3 regions of the Aerococcus sp. Group 1 genome follow, and region 2 is predicted to be linked to each of the others. Evidence: riboswitches for the same ligand, from Rfam matches in the RefSeq annotation. Region 2 holds a riboswitch; each other region holds the start of a gene.

Region 1 (8,171 bases), 530 kb from region 2:
AAACTACTCCGGCCTACCGTCCCTTAGAAAAATATGCAGTCCGGGTAGGGGGCGGCTATAACCACCGTTACTCACTCTCTGACCAAATTATGCTCAAGGATAACCATGTTGCTGCTGCCGGTGGGGTCAAAGAAGCCATCCAAGCGGCTAAGGCCTATGCCCCTTTTGTGAAGAAGATTGAAATTGAAGTCGAGGACTTGGACATGGTCAGAGCGGTAGTGGAGGCTGGAGCTGATGTTATTATGCTCGACAATATGGACCATGACACCATGGAGGAAGCCATTGCAATCATTAACGGTCAAGCGATTATAGAAGCTTCAGGAAACTTTACCTGGGACAATGTCGCGGATTATAAGGACCTAGCCATTGACTATATTTCTAGTGGGGCTATTACCCATTCGGCCGGAATCTTAGATTTGTCCCTCAAACATTTGAAAGTGAGGAAGTAGGTCTGTACCTCTTGAGGCAGAAATCCTTGATTTCTAATACCCATAGCTCAAGTTTTGCCCTGACTTTTGTTACAGCAAGGTTACAAGGCGACAGAAATGTTTCAGAAAATCCTTTTAAAATGTCAAAGTAATTAAAGGGCCTTAACAAGTCAGAAATCCCTTTTCTTCGTCTGGAAGCCATGATAGTATATTTCATGTCGACGAGGGAAAGACCTCGTTGAGAGATAAAAATGAATCTGAATGATTAAGAGGCTTAATCATATTAAATAGAAAAAAGAATGAACTTTGCACAGAAGAAAGGATTTTTATTACACATGAATATGAAGAAAGTTTTAGTAGGTACCTCAATCGCTTTATCAGCCTTAGTAAGTTTTGCTGCTGGGGAAACGACTGAAGCACACGCAGCTGAATGGCAAGCACGTTCAGTTGAAGAAATCAAAGCTGACTTCCAAAAATTAGATGACAACGAAAAAGTTTATGTCATTAAATCTGGTGACACCTTAAACGCTATTGCTCAAGCAGCAGACGTGAACACCAAAGAATTAGCTGAAATCAACAACATCGAAAATGCTAACTTAATCTTCCCAGGAACTAAATTAACCTTCAAATCTGACCAATCAGGTAAGGTTAATGAAGTTGAAGTAGAAAAACAAGGTCAAGCAGCTCAAGTTTACACCGTTGATGAAACTGCTGGTCAAACTTATCAAGCACCTGCAACTGTTCAAGCTGCACCAGCTGCTGCACCAGCACCTGCACCAGCTCCAGCTCCAGCACAAAGCGCTTACACTGGTTCTTCTTCATCCGCTAAAGAAATCATTGCTCAACGTGAATCTGGTGGTTCATACTCAGCAACTAACGGCCAATACATCGGACGTTACCAATTAAGCGCTTCTTACTTAAATGGTGACTACTCCCCAGCTAACCAAGAACGTGTGGCTGACCAATACGTAGCAAGTCGTTACGGTTCATGGGACAACGCTTTAGCATTCTGGAACGCTAACGGTTGGTACTAAGATAAAAAATAAAGTGCGACCCAAGTCGTATTAACTGAAAACTCCGGCTCCTTTGTAGTGACCCCCAAAAGTTGGACTAAGAATTCAACTTTTGGGGGTTATTTTTATGTCTAAATATTCATTAGAATTTAAACTGAATTTAGTAGGAGACTATATTGCGAAAAAAGGAAGTTATCGAACCTTAGCTAATAAAGCAGGAATAGATCCTTCTATTTTACGAAGGTGGGTTAATAACTATTATGAATTTGGTGTAGATGGTTTAAAGAAAAGGCGGACTCAACAGGTTTATACTGTTGAATTCAAATTAAATGCGATAGAATTGTATGAAAGTACGGAAATGAGTTATCGCGAATTGGCCAATTCATTAAACATGAATAATCCAAGTCTAATCGCTAATTGGCGAAGAGCTTATCATGAAAGAGGACTTGATGGCCTTTCCGCGAGGAAAGGAAGGCCACCTAAAGTGTCTAAAAAGAAATCACAAATCAATCAAATAAAGGATAGCAGCGAAACCAATCAGTTAAGTGAAGCAAAAAATAAAGGAACTTGAACAACGGATTACGGATTTAGAAATTGAGAACAAATTTTTAAAAGGATTGAGGAGACGTGTGGCTCAAAGAGTCAAGCGAGAAAAGAAGAAATAGTGACCGAAATCACACGTCTCCATGATGAAAAATATGCTTTAAAAGATATTCTTAGCGTTTTAAAGTTTCCTAAATCGACCTACTTTTATTGGAAAAATAAAGATGAGGAAATTGATAAGGATGCCGATTTAAAAGAGGAAATGAAAGACATCAGAGAAACCCATAAGGATTATGGTTATCGAAGAATGCGAGCTGAACTGCTTTCCCGTGGTTATAAGGTCAGTAAAAACAAAGTTCAACGCCTAATGAAAATTATGGGGATACAGGTCACTAGCTATACTAGAAAGACAAGAAAATATAATTCCTACAAAGGAACGATTGGAGAGATAGCGCCAAATCGTATCAACCGGCGGTTTGATTCGACCATTCCTTATCAAAAAATAACAACAGACACAACAGAATTTAAATACTACTATGCCGATGATTCTGGGAATTATCAAACTGGAAAACTCTATTTAGATCCTTACATGGATCTATTTAATCGAGAAATTATTTCTTTTAAGATAACACATCAGCCTAATGGACAAAGCATGTTGGAGGGGCTACAAGCTGCCATTGAAGCAAGTAAATTATGTCCATACAGAAGAACCTTTCATTCTGATCAGGGCTGGGCCTATCAAATGAAAAGTTACACCCGGCTCTTGAAGGATCACCGAATTTTTCAAAGTATGTCTCGTAAAGGAAATTGCTTAGATAATTCGCCAATGGAGAATTTCTTTAGTCTACTAAAACAAGAAGTCTACTATGGTCGGACTTATCATTCCTTTGAAGAATTAGCACAAGCGATTGAAGATTTTATAATCTATTACAATGGTGAAAGAATCAAAGAAAAATTAGATTTTAGGAGTCCTATAGAATTTCGTCTTCATCACGCTTCTTTCGCCGCTTAATGATTACACATAAACTTTAAACTTATCAAGAGCCGCTACGCTCTTCCTCTTGACAAGTTTAAATTTCTGAGTAAATGTGTCGGCAAGAAATAAGCAAGAACTGTAAGCAACAAAAAAGAGCTGGCCAAAGGCCAACTCACTATATATAAAGTCCAACTTATTGGGGTCACCATACTTAGGCTGGAGTTTTTTTATTTAAGCGGTTTTCGGGACCCAGCCGTAACTCTGCCTTGAATAAGTAAGCGGTTTCTGCTATAGTTAGAAAGTACTCACAAGAGGTGCTTTTGCTGAGATAGGTGGAAACCTGGACTCTTTGAACCTGAGAAAGTTAAGACTTGCGTAGGGATGTGAGAATTCAAGTATCGTAATATAGTCTAACCAGGATCTTTGGTTAAGATGAAACGATAAGAAGTCCTGCAAAGTACACTTAGTGGAGTATACTTTGCAGGGCTTTTTCTGTTTATGAACGAGATTCCTGCAAGTGATCTTTTAGCGATTAAGAAGAATAAGAGAGATGAGAATATGTCTAAAAAAACAGCCATTCCCTTTGCTAAATATTGTCAGCAGGTCAAAGAGAAGTCTCCGCTGATCCAAGTTTTAAATAATTATGTCACTATTCATGATGTGGCCAATGTGATTTTGGCCAGTGGCGGGCGTCCTGTGATGACCGATAACTTACCTAATAGTAAGGATGTGGTCAAGACGGCTGACCTTTTGCTATTGAATGCCGCTAGTCCCAGACCTAATCAGGAATTGTTGGACCTTGCCGCCATAGCGAAAAATGACCACCATCCCGTGGTCTTAGACCCAGTGGGGGTTTCAGCTATGCCGTTTAAATTAAAGCTCTGTCAAGAGCTGATTGACCGGGGTCTAGTAAGGGCGGTAAAGGGGAATGCTTCGGAAATTCGAAGCCTCCTCTTTGAAAAAAGCCAAGGATCTGGGGTCGACCTGGGTCCTGGAGACGAGGTAAGCTTAGCCAACCTGGCTGATTTTGCTCCGGACTTTAAAGCTTACGCCCAAGAAAAGGAATTATCCTAGCCATGTCAGGCCCGATTGACTTAGTGACTGACGGCGAGCGGCTGGCAGTCATTGAAAATGGCCACTCTTGGATGGCTTCCTATACGGGGTCAGGTTGCCAGTTAAGCGGCGTCCTAGCTAGCTTTTTAGCCGGTAATCCGGATGAAGATCCTTTTTACCTAGCTACAGCTGCCATGATTAGCTATGGGGTGGCGGGAGAAATTGCTGCTCAAGTGCTCCAGCCTTATGAGGGCAATGCCACTTATTCCAACCGAGTGATTGACCAGGTCTTCTTATTAGAGGCCAAAGAATTAGAAAGGAGAGCCAAGTATGACATTCAATAAAAATGATTTATTGGTCTATGCCATTACGCCCGACCGCTTTGACCATGACGAATTAATCCAGCAAGTCAAAGAGGTCTTAGCAGGAGGGGCGACGATTTTACAGTTACGTTTAAAGGACCATCCTTTTAAAGACCAAGAGGATAAGCTGGCTCTAACTAAAAAAATCAAAGCCCTCTGCCAAGAAGCAGGTGTCCCCTTTATTATCGATGATGACTATGAACTGGCCCTGGCGGTAGATGCTGACGGCCTCCATGTTGGAGAAGATGACCTGCCAGTTGACCAGGCTAGACAACTACTCGGCCCGGAAAAAATTATCGGGGCTTCGGCTAAGACTTTGGATACCGCTCTAAAAGCCCAAGCGGCTGGTGCAGACTATTTGGGAGTTGGCGCCCTCTATCCGACCCAGTCTAAGGCCAATGCCCAAGGAACTAGTCTGACTACCCTGAGAACGATTGCCCAAGGGGTCAATATTCCCATTGTAGGCATTGGTGGGATTAGCTTAGATAATATGGCCAATTTACGGGACCAGGGTTTGGCTGGGGTGGCACTAATTTCCGCCCTATTTAAAGCGGAGGACCCCTACCGAACCACGCAAGCCGTTCGCCAAGCTGCTGAAAGGCTTTTTAAACTCCAAGCCGTCCTTACCATCGCCGGCTCAGACTCAAGCGGTGGAGCCGGAATTCAAGCAGACCTCAAGACCATGCAAGCTAATGGAGTCTTTGGTATGAGTGCCATTACTTCAGTGACCGCCCAAAATACTAGGGGTGTGACCGGGGTCTATGATCTCAGTCCAGAGGCCTTGGCTAGCCAACTCCAAGCGGTCTTCGAGGATATTCCTCCGGCTAGTGTCAAGATTGGTATGGTTTCCCAAGTGGAATTAGTAGAGGAAATCGCCAAAGCCCTTAAAACCTACCAGGCTAAAAATGTCGTAGTGGACCCGGTCATGGTCGCAACGAGCGGGTCCAACTTGATCCAGGACCAAGCGGTGCAGGTCTTAGCTGACCAGGTCTTCCCGCTCGCTTGCTTAATTACTCCCAATATTCCTGAAAGCCAGGTCTTAGCGGGACAAGACATCCATTCGGCAGCCGATATGGAAGCCGTCGCTAAGACGATTAGTCAGACCTACCAAGTCGCTGTCCTCTGTAAGGGTGGCCATCGGGTCAATGACGCTAACGATGTCCTGGTTACCCCTGAGGGCGAGGTCCACTGGTTTAGGGGTGAGCGGGTTGATAATCCCAATACCCATGGGACTGGCTGTACGCTATCCAGTGCCATTGCCAGCAACCTAGCCAAGGGTGATGACTTAGTCACTGCCATTGCTCGGGCTAAGACCTATCTCAGCCTGACCCTTAAAGATCAATTAGATCTTGGCCAGGGGAGTGGCCCCTTGAACCATGGCTTTGGCCTCTTGACTTATTACCCCACTGACCATTAATTTGCTTTAGCTTCCCTTAGCCAATAGTTTTTAGTCTTTCAACCCTTCTACGAGGCTAGACCTGCTAGGGGAAGCGTATCTGTACACCGATAAGGGTCATGATAGCTTGTCATGGCCTTTTTTCTATATTTTGGAAAAGTGTGGGGACTGTTTTTAGCATAGAGCATATTTCTTCTTATATTGTGAAAACAAACACATATTTTCTCTTTTTAATTAAAATATAAAAATATTCTTTTAAAAGTTGTAAGCGATTACAAGGTTAAATTACTAATATTTAAGTAATTGTAAGCGGTTATAGATAAAAAGAAAACAAAAATAACTTGCTTTTTATTTGTGAATAATTTAACATAATAGCCATAAAGATGAAAGTCATTAAAAATCAAAGAAAGGTTAGGAATAACAATGGCTAAAGGAAAAGAACAAAAAGTAGATATTCCACAATTTATCGATGAGACAGTGGCTAAGGCTAAACAGGCCTTAGAAGATTTTATGGCCTTAGACCAAGAGCAAATCGACCATATTGTTACTAAGGCGTCGATTGCTGCCTTAGACCAACATGGGGTCTTAGCTAAACATGCCGTTGAAGATACTGGACGGGGTGTCTTTGAAGATAAGGCCACCAAGAACTTATTTGCCTGTGAACATGTGACCAACCACATGCGCCACTTGAAAACAGTAGGTATTATTGATCGTGATGAGGCCAAGGGATTGACCTATATTGCTGAACCGGTCGGGGTAATTTGTGGGATTGTTCCTACTACCAACCCAACATCGACAGCAATCTTTAAGTCCTTGATTTCTTTGAAGACCCGTAATCCCATTGTCTTCTCCTTCCACCCTCAAGCGCTGGAATCTTCCATCCATGCGGCCAAAGTGGTGCGGGACGCAGCGATTGCGGCAGGGGCACCTGAAAACTGTATCCAATGGATCGATCCAAAACATGCCTCGATGGAAGCCACCAATTTACTGATGAACCATCCTGATGTGGCTACTATCCTTGCAACCGGTGGATCGGCCATGGTTAAGGCCGCCTATTCTTGTGGCAAACCTGCCTTAGGTGTGGGACCTGGGAATGTACCTGCCTATGTTGAAAAAACGGCTAACCTCAAGCAAGCCGTGAATGATATTGTCATGAGTAAGGCCTTCGATAATGGGATGGTTTGTGCTTCAGAACAAGCTGCCATTGTTGACAAAGAAATCTACCCTGCCTTCATTAAAGAAATGAAGTCCTACCATGTTTACTTTGTCAACCAAAAGGAAAAAGCTCTCTTAGAAGAATTCTGCTTTGGAGCTAAAGCCAATAGTGAGGCGGTTGACCAAGCCAAACTCAATGCCGATATTGTTGGAAAATCAGCGGTTTGGATTGCTAAAGAAGCTGGCTTTGAAGTCCCTGAGGAAACCGTGATCCTAGCAGCGGAAGTTCCTGAAGTGGGCCCAGCCCAACCCCTTACCCGAGAAAAATTATCTCCAGTGCTTGCCATCTTAAAGGCTGAGACGACCGAAGATGGGATGGCCAAAGCTGAAGCCATGGTCGAGTTTAATGGTCTAGGTCACTCCGCCGCCATCCATACCAATAACCACGACTTAGAAATCGAATACGCCAAACGGGTAAAAGTGGCCCGGGTCATTGTCAATGCACCGTCAACCTTTGGGGGGATTGGGGATGTATATAACTACTTTATTCCCTCCTTAACCCTAGGCTGTGGGTCTTATGGACATAACTCTGTAGCTGGTAACGTGGGACCTTTAGATTTGATTAATATTAAACGAGTAGGGGAGCGGCAAAATAACATGCAATGGTTTAAAGTCCCTCGGGTTTACTTTGAAAAGAATTCCATTAAATACTTACAAGAATTAGACCATGTGGAAAGGGTATCGATTATTTCAGATAAAGGCATCGCCAAACTCGGCTTTGTCCAAAAAGTCATTGACCAACTCCAACAACGGCAAAATAAGGTGGTCTATGATGTCTTTGATAACATTGAACCGGATCCAGATATTTCCACGGTTCAAGCGGGTGCTGACGCCATTCGTGCCTTCCAACCGGATACCATTATTGCTATTGGTGGGGGATCGGTTATGGACTCCGCTAAGATCATGTGGCTCTTCTATGAACGTCCTGACGTTGACTTCCGCGACCTGGTTCAAAAATTCATGGATATTAGAAAACGGGCCTTCCGTTTCCCAGCCCTCGGTGACAAAGCCCAATTAGTGGCTATCCCAACCACCTCAGGGACAGGTTCCGAAGTAACGCCTTTTGCGGTCATTTCCGATAAGAAGAACAATAAGAAGTACCCGCTTGCTGACTACGCCCTCTTACCTAAGGTAGCTATCGTGGATTCCAGCTTTGTTGAAAAGGTACCAAGTCGGGTAACTGCC
Region 2 (8,171 bases):
AACCCTGGTTATTTTTGAGATAATCCTTTTCTGCATCACTAATATAGTGGAGCTCATTTAAGCGGGCCAGACGTTCCTCTAAGGGGAGGCGGTAGAAGCCCTGTAAATTCACTTGAGTCATAATAACCTCCTAAGTGCTTTGTTTATCAGTGAGGGGGAAGTCTTTGTACTTTTCCATAAAAAAAGAAGTTGGCAAGTGCTTCCAACTTCTAGTTTATGGGTCATTACTTGATTAATCAATAGCCAGTCGGTATTAATGATCGATACAATAGAGATTATCATCGACCATTTGATCGTCGGTTAAGAGGACAAAAACTTGCCGAAATTCATCAAAATCGATCCGGTTATCATTGCCTAACATGCTGAGGGCTTGTGTTGTGACATGGATTTGACCGATATGCGTTTCAAGGACCTCATCAAAACTTTCAAAACTTGGTGCATTGGTTTGTAAGACTAGACTACGATAGGCTCTGTGGCTGGTATGACCTGTTTCATCGGAAGTGGTTAGGCAGATATTATGGAAACGATCTAAGTTTTGTAACTGTTGTATGGCTTTCTGGGTGAAAAATAACTTCATGGCATATCCTCCTCACAACAACTCTTGTAAGGATGATTATATCAGAATTTGTGAGCAGTTTAGTCGGAAAAGCCTAAAAATAATTTTTAAAACGTTTTCACACCTTCACCAGCCGCTACTGAGAAAGCGGAGGCAGTCGGGGAGGTGTTTGGCCCAGTAAAATTCATTATGTTCCTCATCCACATAGATGTTGAAGTTAATATTTTCTACCGGGATACCTCCTGCTATAAGTAAGGCCTGGTAGTGGAGGGAAGCATCGATATAGGCTTGGGCCATATTGCCTGGGAGAAAGAGACGGTCAGTATCGTCCCCTTCTTTGCTGCCGACTTGGAGGTAGATTTTTTGCTCGGGGTCTAAGCTTTGCGACTTGAGATAGCGGTCAAAGGGTTCTTGGGCTATCCATTGGGCTAGGGAAAAAATCCCCAAGCGGCCAATCTGATCGGCATACTTAATTCCCATATAGGCGGTAATATTGGCCCCAAAAGAAGACCCGATCATGGCTGTATGTTTTTTATCGGTTTTAGTCCGATAGTTTTGGTCGATAAAGGGTTTAACCACCTTCATAATGAAGTCACTAAAATCATTACCTAAGCCGCCCAAGGGCCCTGCCTTAGGGTCACTAGGGTTTTCGAAGCTCCAAGCATTATACTCATCCGCCCGAGTCTGAGAGTCATTGTCGATGCCGACCACAATCATCTTGGGTAAATCGGGGTTACGCTTGAGGGTGGGGATGACCTTCCAAGAATAACCTAGGAAGGACTCCTTACTGTAAAAAACATTTTGTCCGTCATGCATGTAAACGACTGGGTAGGATGCGGATTCCTGCTGGTAATTTTTAGGGAGTAGGACGCGCACCCGCCGCTTCTTGCCGGAATAGGGCAAGCTTAAGTAGTGGGTTTTCATTTTTAGATAATAATAATCGGCATTGAACATGATTTACCTCCGCTTAATGTGCTATTAGCATACTTGACCCGGGGGGATTAAGCAAGTGCAATCCCCCTGACGATGCTCAAGGTTAAGAAATAATTGCAGACTTCACAATATTTCGCTACAATGTGAATAGAATAAAGGATAAGGGGGAGATGCCTTGGCAACAGAAGTCGAGCTTCTCAACGAAGCAGAAATGAAGCGCGCCTTAACGCGAATGAGTTATGAGATTTTGGAACGCAACCATGGTACCGCTAATTTAGCCATCGTGGGGATTAAAACCCGGGGAGCTATTATTGCTAACCGGATTAAGGACCGTATCAATCAGTTAGAAGAGGCTGATGTCTTTTATGGGGAATTAGATGTCCGCGCTTATCGTGATGACCTCGACCAGGAAAAGGATAAGCTGATCAAAGACTTATCCCAGCTGGACTTTGATGTGAATGGTAAACATATCTTTATCTGTGATGATGTGCTCATGACCGGTCGGACCATTCGGGCGACCATGGATGCCTTGATGGATCATGGGCGTCCAAGCAAGATCTCTTTAGTGACACTCATTGACCGGGGCCACCGGGAATTACCGATTCGAGCGGATATTGTTGGTAAAAACATTCCCACTTCCCGGCAAGAGAAAATTCGGGTGAAGATGCGGGAACTCGACAGTAAGGATGCAGTATATATAATTAAATAGTTGCTACTAGGGGAGCCTTGATGGCTGAGATGTAATTTACAGACCCTTTGAACTTGAGACTAGGTAATACTAGCGGAAGAAAGTGCACGAAAAAACAGGTAAGAGGCATTTTCTCTTACCTGTTTTTGTGCTAAGAAAGGATTTAATTATTATGGGACAAAGTAAACAAGTAAGGATTTTATTGGAAATTGCTATGGTAGCAGTATTAGCTTATTTATTAGGACTTTTGCCGACAACCAATGGAGTAGGTATTGGGGTAAACTTAGGCGTTATTCCCATTTACTTGATCTCTTTAAGACGGGGGATAAAGAGCGGTTTTGCTGCCGGCTTTCTGTTTGGGCTTTTGCAATTAATCACCGGTCAAGCTACGATTCTAACTCCCTTCCAAGTCTTCCTTGAATACTTCTTCGCCTTTATGTTAGCAGGTTTAACTGGACTCTTCGCTAATCGGGTGAAGAGTGCAGGCTTAAAAGGGGATAAAAAAGGCCTTTGGATCGGTATCTTTTCAGCAACCTTTATTGGGATGGTCGCCCAATACTTTATTCATTGGTTCGCTGGCTATGCCTTTTGGTCTTCTTATGCGCCAGAAGGCATGAATGCTTGGTGGTATACGACCATTGTTAATGTACCTACTGGTGTCTTTACCTGGCTAGTAGGGGCATTAGTGGTAGCCTTATTATTTAATAATGCCCCCAGGCTCTTAAATCCAGAAGATTAAGTGATAACTTACCTATAATTTTTACAATTGATCAGATGTAATTATTTTTCTGAGACGTCCTTTGAGAGGACGTCTTTTTTATTGACTGAGACTGCTTTTTTGATAAAAAGAAAGATTTTATGAAATTGTTGGCGCGCAAACACTTTCAAAAGAAAGCATGTGAAATGTTGAACTATATTTTTTCAGATAAAATGAGGAGGCTTTTACGATTGATAATTAATAAAAAATAAGTAGAAATATTGGAAAGGAGTGTTTTATGTGTTTGTTCTTCGTTTTTTACTGGCAATGCTTATTGCTTATTTTGCCGGAGAACTGGTTAAGAAAATCAAATTCCCAGCTATCATTGGTTGGTTGATTGTGGCCATGTTTCTCGGAGAGCACGGGCTAAATCTCTTAAGCCCTGAATTAGTTTCAACTAAGGTCTACCAATCACTGATGGTACTGATGCAAATTCTAGTGGGGTCTATGGTGGGCTATAAGTTAGTTTACCGTGACATCAAGGATTCCATCAGTAAAGTCTTCGCCATGGGAATATCTGACCTGGTGGTAACCTTTGCAGTGGTGACGGGAGCATTTGCCCTTATTTTACACCTCTTAGGTCTACCCATCATTGCTGCCTTACTCTTTGGGGGGATCGCTATTGCGACTGCACCGGCCCCTCCGGTCTCAGTGGTGGAACAGTATGATTGTTCTGGCCCCTTATCTGATTCAGTGCCATCGATGACGGCTTTTAATTCAGTGATGGTTAATATTGTCTTCTTCCCCTTAGTTTCAGTAATTGGAGCAGTTCTAAACGAAAGTTCCACTTCCGTCTTGGGCTCATTACTGATTATGATCTTAGCTCCGATTCTCTTAGGTGGAGTGATCGGTCTGATTGCAGGAAAATTAGTGGGTAAGAACACTTCTAAACAGCAAAGTTTCCTAATTTATCTGTTTACCATGCTGGTCATCTATGCCTTAGATAATTATTTGAACTGGCAGGTCTTCACCGAAACCCAGATGATGTCCTTATTAGCCGGAATTGCCGGGTCGTGTGCCTTTATGAACGTGGTTGATCCTGAGAAAGTTCCGAGCTTGCAAATGGATCTCGGACCGATTCACTCTTATGCCTTAATGATTTTCATTGTTAACCTATCGATTCATTTGAATCCAGCGGCCTTATTTGACGGTGGCATGCTTATGGTGGCCTATATCTTGATTAGGGCCCTAGGCAAATACTTGGGTTGCTATCTAGGGGCCAAAATCAGTCATGCGCCCAAAGTTGTGGAAAAGTATATGGGAGTCATTATGATGCCTCACTCTGGAGTCTCGATTATGTTTGCCGGGATTGCTGCATATAATTTAATGGGCGTCTATCCTGAGCTAGCTAATCTCTTACAGATCACAATTTCAGCCGCTGCCCTAATCATTGAAATTATTTCTCTACCCCTAGCCGGCATGGTTTATCGAAAACTCGGTGAAGCGGGCAAGGAGAAAGAAAAGTTGGCAAGGCAAGAAGACTTACTGCCTAGTTAAGTGATGACGTGAAGCGGACATGCCTCAGCTTGTATTAAAAAAGGAGAAAATCAACCATATTGAAAGATACAGGGGGATGGGAAAATGTCAACATCATTTATTGACTACTGTCTCAACCATGAGAAAGTCATTAATCACACCCGCCAGGAAAGCTATAAAAAGGGCGATATGATTGAGACTATTGGAACACGGATTACTGAAATTGGCATTGTCGATAAAGGCTTACTCAAAACAGTGAATTATTCGGCAGAAGGGAAGGAGTTAAATACCTCACTCTTCTTTACCAATTCAATCTTATTGGAATACCTTTATTTTAGCGAGAATTTAAACTATTCCTATGATTTAGTGGTCTTACGCGCCACTACCGTTACCTGGATACCGGCAAAATTATTTAAAGCCATTGTTTTTGAAGATAGTCTGGGTATGGAGCTCTATGTCCACCACTTGATTGAGCGGGGCTTAGAGTCCCAGCGGATCATTTCCTGCTTGAACTACCCTACTATTCGTGAACGGATTTGTTACTGGATTGCCTCCAAGAATTCTCTAGAAATTGGGCGGAGCGATATAAAACCCGACATGGAATTACCCTTCACTCAAGAAATTTTTGCCAAGTTAATCAAGGTCAGCCGGTCCAGCCTAAACCAAGAATTACACCTTATGGAAGCAGAGGGATTCTTTAAAATGACAAGGAAGGCCCTGACCCATATTAATCAAGAGAAAATTTGGATAACCTGTAAAGGAGTTGATGTCAAGAAATTATTCATGACTCATGCGATGGGTTAAGGCTTAGTAAAAGTTTTAACCATTGCATCATCAAATAGCTATCAAACATTGAATGAAGGAGTGTTGAGATGATAAAAGAATACCAACAAGGTGATTTTAAAGCTGAAATTGCTGAGGGCAATGTTTTGGTCGATTTCTATTCTAAGACCTGTGGCCCTTGTAAAATGCTAAGTTTTATCCTAGAGGATATTAATAAAAGCCATGGGGATGACCTGACTATTCTTAAAGTGAGTTTTGAAGAAAATACTGACATCGTAGAAGAATATGGCGTCGAGGGCTATCCAACCTTAGTTTATTTTAAAGACGGTAATGAAATCACCCGAAAAGCGGGCTTACAACAAAAACCAGTGATTGAAAAAATGTTAGAGGAGGAATAATCATGACAGAAACAGCAACCTATATCTATAAAGAACACCTGATTGAAAAGCAAAGAAAAGCCGAAGAGGCAATGTTGGAAGAATTTCACTTGGGCGAGTATACCTTAGACAATCCCTTAGTGAAATACAATGCCTATCTCATTAACCCCTTATCCGCAGTGGTTCTCTTCAAGACTGAAGAACCTACCGCGATTACTGTTCGTGTCTTAGGTAAAACCGAAGAAGCAGATATCTTCCAAACCTTCCCTGTCGGCACCGAACATGTTCTTCCGATTGTGGGACTCTATCCTGAATATGAAAACAAGGTGGAAATTTATCCTTACCAAACCCCTTCCAAAAAACATACAGTGACCATTCCGGTGGGCGAAGTGGAAGGGACCGACCTGGTAAATTCGATTGAAACTACTCCAGAATATATGCAAGACAATATCATGTTCCTCTGCCCGGCTAACTATGCCTTAGCCATTGCGGTTGACTATGCGGGTGACGTGCGCTTGAAATTAGATGTACCGATGGTCTGGGACGTTAAGGTGCTAGATAATGGTCATTTACTCATGTCCAGTGACCGCTTGACCTCTATGCCATACTTCATGAGTGGGATGTATGAATTCTCAGCAGTAGGTAAGATATACACCGAATACCGGGTACCAACCGGCTTCCACCACGACTGCTGTGTCCTACCAAACGGCGATATCATTGCTCTTAGCTGTAACCATGACAACAGTACCGTGGAAGACCAACTAGTGGTAGTGGATAAAGATACCGGTGTGGTAAAACGAACCATTAACTATATCGATTTCTTAAAACCCGGCGCTCAAAAATCAGGCTCCTGGTCAGAAGAAGACTGGTTCCACAACAATGCGGTTTGGTATGACGAGCATACCAATTCCCTAACCTTATCTGGTCGTCACGTTAATGCCATGGTTAACATTGACTTCGATACTGAAGAAATTAACTGGATTATTTCTGATCCCGATGGCTGGCCAGAAGAATACCACAAGTATCTCTTCACTCCAGTGGGTGACGGCGAATTTGACTGGCAATATGAACAACATGCCAACTTAATTACTCCTGACGGGGACGTGATGTGCTTTGACAACCACCACTACGGGGCTCAAGATCCAGACAAGTACCTAACACCAGAAGAATCTTATTCACGTGGGGTCCGTTACAAGATTGATACCGAAACCATGGAAATTGAACAAGTCTGGCAATATGGTAAAGAACGTGGCTATGAATTCTTCTCACCATATATTTGTAACGTGGTTTACTACAATGAAGACCATTACCTCATCCACTCCGGTGGTATTGCCTATGATGGGCAAGGCAATCCATCTAAAGAATTAGGACCATTTGCTATGCAAGAAGACCCTGATGCTAAATTAGAATCCATTACCGTTGAATGGAACCATGGTGTTAAAGAATATGAATTAAGCGTGCGTTCTAACTACTACCGGGCTGAGAAATTCCCATTATATTCTAAGAAGGGTGGCGAATATGACCTACAATTAGGTGCTGGTCGTGTTCTTGGTTACTTAGGTGAAACCGCCCAAATGGACTATGACATTCCAGCTGAAGAAGTCAATGAACCAGTTCCAGAAAAGGTCGATGTTCGTCTAACCGATGAAGAAGATATGTTCACCTTTGAAGCTATGTTTGAAAAGGGTCAATTAGTCATGTTAGTTCTTGAAGGTCAAGAAGATACCCGTCGTTACTTCATCTCAACTGCTAAGGGACATCGTGGTGCCATGTGTGCCGGAACCTTCCTACCTAAGGATGACCGGGAAACTCGTACGGTAGTAACAAAATATGGTTTCGATAAGAGCGAATACAAGGTCAAATTAATCATCGATGACAAGAAATATGATACTGGCCTAACCATTAAAGGCTAAAGAAAGACATTTTAAATTTCTTTAAAAAAATTTGGACAAATTAACCAAACTATGGTCTAATAAAATAGCTACCTCGGAAGCCTTTTCCGTTATAAGAAGCGACTTCTGAGGTACTTTTATTATTTTAAGGAGGAAGATATGGACATTTTAAAAAAGAAGAGCTTTTGGCTCTCATTTATTCTGTTATTATTGGTATCATTATTTGCTAAATGGCTATCTGGCTTCCCTGGCTTATCCTTAATTGGTCACTTAGTGATTGCCTTAATTATTGGGATGGTTTTACAAGCATCTGGCCAATTAAAGGGAATTGCTAAGGGGGGATCAGGCTTTATCTCTAATAAATTCTTACGCCTGGGGATCATTTTAATGGGGTTCCGGCTTAACCTGGAGGTTCTTGCCCAACACGGGGTAAAAACCATTACCTTAGCTATTGTGGTGATTGCCTTTACGATTGGTTTAATTTACAGTCTGGCTAAGGCTGCTGGAATTGAACGCAAATTATCCCTCCTCTCTGCTTCTGGTTGTGGGATCTGTGGGGCAGCTGCTGTGCTCGGCCTATCACCCATTATTGAAACCGATGAGGATGATGAGGTGATTTCTGTTGCCGTGGTCGCTATTCTGGGGACCATTTTTACCTTGATTATGGTGCTCTTACGTCCAGTCATGGGCTTAACCGATGTTCAGTTCG
Region 3 (8,171 bases), 410 kb from region 2:
CAAATTCCTTTTCTTTAGTATAGCGATAACTATTTCTTTATGTCAAATGTTTGCTATACTTGAGATAATGATTACTCATTAGAAAGGTATGATCGTATGTTAAACTTGTGTCCCGGACCCACTCATATCTCCCAAGCCGTTCTTAAAGCCTATAGTCAAATAAAAACTAATCCTGATATTGACCACCAGTACACCCAATATCAACGTCAGATTGAAAACAAGATATCACAGTTATTACATACCAAGGCCGTCTCTTTTTTTATGGTGGGCGAAGCCCTATTGGCTCTAGAAGCTGCTGTCAATTCTATCATCCAACCAGGAGACCGGGTTTTGGTGATTAGTAACGGGGTTTATGGTCAAGGCTTTCAAGACTTTGTCAACTTTGTTAAGGCAGAGGTTGTGCTTTATGAAAGTGACTGGCGCCGTGGGATTGATTTGAATGACTTAAAAGCCTTTCTAGAAGACAACCACGATTTTCAGGTGGCAACTTTCGTCCATTGTGAAACCCCCACCGGCATCACTAATGATATTCATGGCATCGGTCAAATCTTAAATAGCTATGATATTCTCTCTATAGTCGATTCAGTTTCCGCAATTGGCGGCGAATATATTAACTTTGACCAAGCTAAAGTGGATGTCTTACTTGGTGGTAGTCAAAAATGCTTTTCCGCTCCTGTAGGCTTGGCTAGTGTCACCCTTTCTAAACGCGCTATAGAGCATATGGAAAATCGTCATTCCCCTATCCCTAGCTTTTACGCCAATTTCCAATCTTATCTCAGCTTTGACGACCCGCACTTCGACTTTCCTTATACAATGAATGAACAGGCCATTTACGCCATGGATGTAGCTATTCAACAAGCGATTGACAGTGATTTTGCCAACAAGCATCAAAAATGGGCTGAAGCTACCCGACAATTATTTAAAGAAGCCGGTTTTGAACTATATGCTAAAGACCATGCCTCAAATACATTAACCAGTGTTTTACTCCCTGAATCAGTTGCAAGCCTGGATGTGATGAAATTAGTAAGGGACGAAGATATTTTAATTACTAAAGGCGACGGGCCCCAAGGCGAAAGGCTGCTACGAATCGCCCATATGGGAAGTAATATGGAAGTCAAATATTTCCAAAAAATGTACCACGCCCTAGACAAAGCCTTTCATCATTTGGGTATAAAATACCAAGGAGAACTCGAAGAAAAGTTTATGTTAAGTGACATTGCTAAAAACTATTAAAAAACGGTAGTGTGACAAAAGTCAAAAGAGCCCTGAACCGCTTCGCATACTATATCTGTAACTCGCTTGCGCTTCGAACAGCTATAGCAACTGGAGCGAACTATGGTAGATAGTTGCAAAACTATCGCACATAGTTCGTGAAGTGGACGTCAGGGCTGACTTTTGGAGCAGGTTTTGAATAGATAGTCCGTGTTTTATTACATTATGTTATTAACTCTTCCCTAGCTTAACTTTTAAAGAATTACGGAAAAAGCACTTGAACTAAGAACATATAAGACAGGGTTCCGCCAGCGATACTCAGTAAAGAGCGGTGGGTCTTAGCCTGAAGCAGGATTGTCACAAGGATGGCAATCAGCTCAGGCAAGGCATAAGGATAAGCCAAGGGGTTACTTGATTGTAAGGAATAAACCACTAAAAGGCTAATCGCAGCGGCAGGAAGGACTTTACCCAAATAAGTGACAAAGCGAGGAGGAACTTGGTTTTTCGAAAAAACCACAAAGACAATAAAACGGGTTAAGGCTGTTCCCAAGGCCAAGAGAATGACTGTTATTAACTGTTGGTTAAAACTCATCTTTCTTCCTCCTCACGTATAAAAATAAAAAAGAATATAGCAATAATGATTAACATTGCAGGAATCAAGAAGCTGTTAGGACCAAAAATAAATAAACTAATTAAGCCAGTGGCTAGGGCAATGATTTGTGGCCTATGGTTAGCGCTTCCTTGCCATTGGTCGACAAAAATACTTACAAACAAGGCTGTTAAAATAAATTCAATTCCTCTTAGGCTAAAGCTGATAAAATTTCCTAAGAAAATCCCTAGAACTGTTCCAATAATCCAGTAAAACTGATCTAATAAACTGATCAAAAAGTAGACCCAAGACTTGTCAATATGACCGGGAACCTTAACCGAAGCCGTAAGTGAAAAGGTTTCATCAGACAAAGCAAAAATGCTATAATATTTTTTCCAACCTAGGGACTGATAACTTTCCAACATGGTAATTCCATAAAACATGTGTCTAGCATTTACCATAACAGCCAACATAAAAGCGGCAAAGGGATCATAGGCTCCCAATAAGACATTAATGCCGGCAAATTGAATCGACCCCCCATAAACAATTAGACTCATTAAAATAGTTAACCAGGGGTGAATTCCTGAACTCGTTGCTAATAAACCAAAGGATAATGACAAAAATAAATATCCCATCATAATCGGGATCGTTTTAGGAAAGGCAAATTTGAGTGCTTCTTTCATTTTATACCTCTTTTCTATGTTAAATAATTCTATCTTACAGAATAATATAGTTACCAAGGAAAATAAATCACAGATAGCTCATCCAATCATGATCTTTTCCAATCAGTCCTGATAGCCTTAGCTAACTTAGCTAATAATAAGAAAAAACTGGGACGAAAGCCCAGTTTCTCTTATAAGTAAGAATATGTGGTTAAGAATAGACTTCTTCTTTTAAAACAGCAATATTAGGATAGTTTCTCAATTGGCCCTTATAGTCTAGGCCATAACCGACAACAAACTTATCCGGAATTTCAAAGCCGATCCAGTCGGCCTGAAAGTCCTTTTTGCGCCGACTCGGTTTATCTAATAAAGAAACGGTTTTTATGGAAGCTGCCTGGCGGGATTTTAAGACCTTATACAAATAGGTTAAAGTTCTCCCTGTATCAACGATATCTTCAACAAACAAGATATGACGCCCCTTTGCAGGAACCGATAAATCTTTTATTATTTTGACTTCGCCACTGGATTCAAAGGCATCACCGTAGCTAGAAACATCCATAAAGTCAATTTCAAGTAGGATATCCATTTGTTTCATTAAATCAGCCATAAAGGGCATCCCCCCTTTTAAGACACAAACGAGTAAAGGATTCTTATCTTGATACTCTTTAGCAATGTCCTTGGCTAATTCTTCGATACGTTCTAATAATTCCGCTTGGGGAATCAGTATTTCTTCCATTAAATTATCCATTAAAAAGCTCCTAATTCTCTATTCTCTTATTCACTCTTGTGATCTTATAATAACAGATAATAGCTAAAGGCGCAGAAAAAATTGAGAACTTTAGCTTTAACTATGACGAATTTAAGCCTTTTTCTTAGATGAGTCATAAACATTGACTCCTAGGCGTTTTTGCATTTTATAAAGCAAACCGGTTTGCCGCAAGGTGGCTAAGAAGAAATAAGCTAAGACACCACCAATAATTGTTGCAATTAGAAAACTAGGAACATAAAACAGCCAAGTAATTCCTGTTTTTCCCAATAGAAGCGCCATTACTGGATAAGAAGCAATAGCTCCGATAATCCCGGTACCGATAATTTCACCAAGCACACAGGCAAGGATAGAACCATTAAAGAGACGATATAGTATTCCCGAAAGCACAGCACCAAAAACTTGGCCAGTAAGTGCTAATGGAGGCACCGAAAAAAGACTCATCCGAATAATTGCAGTCAGAATGGCATTTAACAAACTATACCAAGGGCCCAATAAGACCGAACAAACTACATTAACAAAGTGGGCAGTAGGAGCAAAGCCCTCGATGCGAAAAATCGGTGAAATAACCACCCCAATGGCCACAAACATCGCTACCGTTACTAAAATCAATGGACTTGATTTCTTAGTCAAAAAAATCCCTCCTAAAAGATAAAGGAGAGCACAAAAAAAGACTACCTACGCAAGCATTACCTTGATCAGGTTACAGGGTCGATATCAATCCTCTCAGCCGTGGCTCCCCTAATTAATAGTATTTTACCTACTTATCATATGTCATAAATAAAAATTAAACAAGCCTTTTCACCTATCTTTTAAAAGACCCAATTAAAAACAACAGGGAGAGTGTGACAAAAGTCAAAAGAGCCCTGAAGAGCTACGGATACTATATCTGTAACTCGCTCTTGGCTTCGAACAGCTATAGCAACTGGAACAAAGTATGGAAGATAGGCACAAGGCTATCGCACATAGTTCGTCGTTGGGTTCGACTTGGCAGACTTGGACTGATTTCACAAGTCAGAAACAAGCGAATGCTTCGCTTTTATTCTGACTTGCTCCAATCATCCAAGTCTAGTTGCCAAGTCTCACACTCTGTGTGAAGTGAATGTCAGGGCTGACTTTTGGAACACGTTTTGATTAGATAATTCGTATTTTGAAAAGAGTCTGAGACTTTTGTCCCAGACTCACTTTCCTAAAAGTATTGACTTCTTCTATTCGTTCTTAGTGTTCTGGAGCATGGTAAACATAAATACTTTCATCATAAACCCCCATACGGGTAAATGTCTGATGGGTAATAATAGAAATCGCCAAAGGCACTACTACATATGTTAGGCAGAGGACCAAAATATTAACCACTGCATTATCATCCATAAAATAATAGGCATTGATTGGTCCAGATAGACCCGTGATACCAAAACCAGCTGATTCAGTAGTTCCCTGAATATTAAATAAATAACCAAAGAGTCCTACTACCCCTGCATTAATCACAATAGGTAGGGTCATTTTTAGGTTTTGTAAGTAATTGGCCATAAATAATTTTGGCCCAGCAAATAATAATGAAAAAGTAATCCCATTACTGTTAACTCGTGAAGAAGCATAGAGAAAAGTAAATACAACCGCTACAATTCCTAAGTTAGCTGCCCCAGCCGCTAGACCACTAATGGATACCGCGTAAGCAATCGCAACACTAGACAGAGGCGTAACAATAATAATGGCAAAGGCAATTGCGATTAAAATAGCCATAATTAATGGTTGAATCTCTGTGAGATGAGCAATCCCCTGGCCTAAAAGTAATGTCAGTTGACTAACCAAAGGTAGGATTAAACGGCCAATAAAACCGGGTAAAATTCCTCCCAGTAAAGGAAGAACCACAATGTTGAGACTTTGCCAACGATTATTATAAAGTTTAATAAAAATAGCAGCAATAAAGACGGTGATAATGGTGTTGATTAAGTCTCCCGTTCCTTTAAGTGCCCAAGCCCCATCGACTAAGCGAGCTGCTCCACTCCCTAAAAAAGCAGCTCCTGCTAATGCTGCTGTTTCCATGCCCTTCATATTTAACTGCAAGGCCGCAAAGAGACCGACTAAAAAAGGTACGGCAAATTGAAAAGCTTGAATAGAGCCAGCAAAGTCAGCCAAAACGCCTGGTGTACTTAGCCAAGACCGAGTTAATGCGCCTAGTATGGCACTAGGAATCAAACCGATAACAATACCTGTTGATGCCCCATTTAAAACTTGATTAAAGATATCCTTAATTTTTAAATTCTGCATAAATTAACCTTCCTTCATTAAAGTATTTTTAATATCTTATCATGAAAACATGATAAAATCTTGGGAATTTCACCAAGATACAAATTAAATAAAAAGATTATTTATTTTTTTACTATTTACTTCTATAAAAAAAGGCAGCCCTTACTGCCCTAAATCACATATTATAATTATATTTTGGGGTCTATCTAGTCAACTAGCAAAAAAATACTGCTAAATTATTTAAAGAGATCATTCTAACGATTAAACTTCAATAAAGGATAAGCAAGAGAGTGTGACAAAAGTCAAAATAGCCCTGAAGAGCTACGCATACTATATCTGTAACTCGCTTGCGCTTCGAACAGCTATAGCAACTGGAACAAACTATGGAAGATAGGCGCAAGCCTATCGCACATAGTTCGTCGTTGGGCTCGACTTGGCAGACTTGGAGTGATTTCACAAGTCAGAAATCAGCGACTGTTTCGCTTGTTTCTGACTTGTTCCAATCATCCAAGTCTCACACCCTGTGTGAAGTGGACGTCAGAGCTGACTTTTGAAACACATTTTGATTAGAAGGTCCGTATTTTGAAAAGAGTCTGGGACTTTTTTCCCAGACTCGGTAGGCTTACTTATTTTCGATCCCGTTCCCGAATAGCTGCTTCAAGATCATAATGATAGTTAGGGTCAATCTCTCGATCGATTACTTGAAAAGCCTGCCCAATTTGCTGATCGATGTCCTTGAGGTCTTCTTTTGATAGCTTCTTACCAGCAGGCAAATAGATGGGTTTTCCCACTCTGAACTTTACCCGATTTTTTGCCTTTCTTGAAAAGAGTCCAGAAATATGAATCGGGCCTTGGTAGGCAACGGGTAAAATGTTAACCTTGCCCATTTTTGCCAATACAGCTGCCCCATCCTTAATTTCTGTCGAATAACGAGAGCCAGTAGGAAAAAGTCCAACGTTATCTTCACCCTTTTTGAGTTCGGCTACCGCCGCTTTTAAGGAAGCCATGCTAGGATTTTCTCGATCGACTGGCATAACACCTAAGTGGTCTAAGCACCAATTCACCAAGGCAGATGAAAATAGCTCCTGCTTAGCTAAGAAATGAACCGGTTTAGGTAAGGTATGGATGCCGATAATTACCGGATCAAGTATACTGCGGTGGGGAGCAACAATTAAATATTGTTGATCAGGATCATAGTCCTCATGGTAGGAAAGTTCTGGTTTTCCATTGACAATTCGAAGTAAGCCTTTAACCAAGTAAGCCATAAAGTTATAAAACCACATTTTTGTCACCTCGCTAGGATTTTCAAGCATCAGCTAAGCTAGCCTTTTTAAAAAGCATAAAACAAATAGAGGCTGGAATTCCTCCAACCTCCTTATTATTATTTTTTCGTTTTTTTCATAGAATTAATAATTTGTTGGACACGTTTTTCGGATGGCTTTTGCCCCATTTGTGCCATCATAGTCCGGATCATATCAGCTGAAATTGGTGGGTTATCTTGGAAATAGTTCATCATATAACGACGAGCAATAAAGAAACCTAAGATCATACCGATAATCAAAGTAATAATGATAATAATAATCCAAGCGAAATTTGACATGAATGATTTCCCCCTCTATATAAACATCTTTTTTATTGTACTAAAAATTATCTGACTTGCCAAGTTTAAGAAAATTTATAAACTCCGAGGCTTTTATTTTTCCAAGTGTAAATCATAGTTAGGTAAGGCCTTATGCAATATGTTCATAAAGGTCTTAGGCGGCTTAACCTGAAAGCTAAGTTTTTCTTTAGTGATCGGGTGATTGAATGATAGTCCATAGGCATGGAGACATTGTCCCTGCTGACTAAAAAAACGCTGCTGATAGGCTTTGGCATAGAGTGGGTCATCAACAACAGGATGGTCCAAGTAAGCTAAGTGGGCCCTAATTTGGTGGGTACGGCCAGTTTCCAAACTTAATCGCAGCAAGGCATAGTTTTCCACTTGAGCGATTTGCTTGAAATGGGTCACTGCTTCTTTTCCCAGAGGGTCACCCACATAGCGCATCCGGTCTTTAGGATGACGGCGCAAGGGAATATCAATCGTCCCCTGCTTATCCGGTAAATGACCATAAATCAGGGCAAGGTATTTTCTATCCAATTGATGATTAGCCAAGTCTTCCAGCAAAGCTTGATAAGCTGGGTCTGATTTAGCGACTACCATTAGACCACTGGTATCTTTATCTAGACGATGAACAATTCCTGGTCGATAATAATCGCCCAAGTCGCTCAATGTAAAATGATTTTTTTGGGCATAGGCTAATAAGGCATTAACCAAGGTCCCGCTTAAATGGCCCTTGGAGGGATGAACGACCATCCCTTTGGCTTTATTAATCACTAGCAGGTCTTTATCTTCATAAACGATGTCAAGATCCAGCGACTCTCCCTCTATCGGAAGCTTCTGCTCTTCCTCAATCGCTAAGGAGATCTTATCCATAGGGTTTAAACGGTAACTGGGCTTAACTACTTGCTTATTCACTTTCACTTGACCCGTTTTAATCCATTGGGCTATCTCACTACGGCTATAACTATCTAAACGCTGACTCAAATAACGATCCAAACGCAGACTCTGATCACCATGATATTCATAGCTTTTCTTAAGCATGAAATCACTCCTCTTTTGATTCAAAGAATAATAAGTAAATGATAAAGAAAATTA

Evidence for each region. A riboswitch is a leader RNA that binds a small molecule or an ion and turns the genes downstream of it on or off. The one in region 2 is predicted to bind thiamine pyrophosphate.
Region 1: linked by a shared signal. The riboswitch ahead of HMPREF9243_RS10800 (hydroxyethylthiazole kinase) and the one ahead of thiT (energy-coupled thiamine transporter ThiT) in region 2 are both predicted to bind thiamine pyrophosphate.
Region 3: linked by a shared signal. The riboswitch ahead of thiW (energy coupling factor transporter S component ThiW) and the one ahead of thiT (energy-coupled thiamine transporter ThiT) in region 2 are both predicted to bind thiamine pyrophosphate.

The regions. Positions count from the first base shown of each region.
Region 1 covers NC_015278.1:69,279-77,449, forward strand. Annotated here, with positions in the region: gene nadC (carboxylating nicotinate-nucleotide diphosphorylase) at 1-449, shown strand, start outside; gene HMPREF9243_RS00345 (LysM domain-containing protein) at 764-1,462, shown strand; partial or broken gene HMPREF9243_RS10110 (IS3 family transposase) at 1,569-2,996, shown strand; TPP riboswitch at 3,261-3,359, shown strand; gene HMPREF9243_RS10800 (hydroxyethylthiazole kinase) at 3,519-4,034, shown strand; gene HMPREF9243_RS10805 (hydroxyethylthiazole kinase) at 4,037-4,357, shown strand; gene thiD (bifunctional hydroxymethylpyrimidine kinase/phosphomethylpyrimidine kinase) at 4,344-5,792, shown strand; gene adhE (bifunctional acetaldehyde-CoA/alcohol dehydrogenase) at 6,195-8,171, shown strand, end outside.
Region 2 covers NC_015278.1:1,618,452-1,626,622, reverse strand. Annotated here, with positions in the region: gene HMPREF9243_RS07620 (hydroxymethylglutaryl-CoA reductase, degradative) at 1-121, opposite strand, end outside; gene HMPREF9243_RS07615 (iron-sulfur cluster biosynthesis family protein) at 254-577, opposite strand; gene HMPREF9243_RS07610 (alpha/beta hydrolase) at 683-1,510, opposite strand; gene pyrR (bifunctional pyr operon transcriptional regulator/uracil phosphoribosyltransferase PyrR) at 1,665-2,198, shown strand; TPP riboswitch at 2,197-2,296, shown strand; gene thiT (energy-coupled thiamine transporter ThiT) at 2,350-2,916, shown strand; gene HMPREF9243_RS07595 (cation:proton antiporter) at 3,175-4,431, shown strand; gene HMPREF9243_RS07590 (Crp/Fnr family transcriptional regulator) at 4,516-5,214, shown strand; gene HMPREF9243_RS07585 (co-chaperone YbbN) at 5,283-5,591, shown strand; gene HMPREF9243_RS07580 (aryl-sulfate sulfotransferase) at 5,594-7,483, shown strand; gene HMPREF9243_RS07575 (YeiH family protein) at 7,622-8,171, shown strand, end outside.
Region 3 covers NC_015278.1:1,203,609-1,211,779, forward strand. Annotated here, with positions in the region: gene HMPREF9243_RS05560 (alanine--glyoxylate aminotransferase family protein) at 97-1,233, shown strand; gene HMPREF9243_RS05565 (branched-chain amino acid transporter permease) at 1,475-1,804, opposite strand; gene HMPREF9243_RS05570 (AzlC family ABC transporter permease) at 1,801-2,484, opposite strand; gene hpt (hypoxanthine phosphoribosyltransferase) at 2,675-3,211, opposite strand; gene thiW (energy coupling factor transporter S component ThiW) at 3,323-3,862, opposite strand; TPP riboswitch at 3,888-3,982, opposite strand; gene HMPREF9243_RS05585 (PTS transporter subunit IIC) at 4,448-5,497, opposite strand; gene HMPREF9243_RS05590 (1-acyl-sn-glycerol-3-phosphate acyltransferase) at 6,103-6,759, opposite strand; gene HMPREF9243_RS05595 (YneF family protein) at 6,858-7,076, opposite strand; gene HMPREF9243_RS05600 (RluA family pseudouridine synthase) at 7,170-8,117, opposite strand; gene lspA (signal peptidase II) at 8,122-8,171, opposite strand, start outside.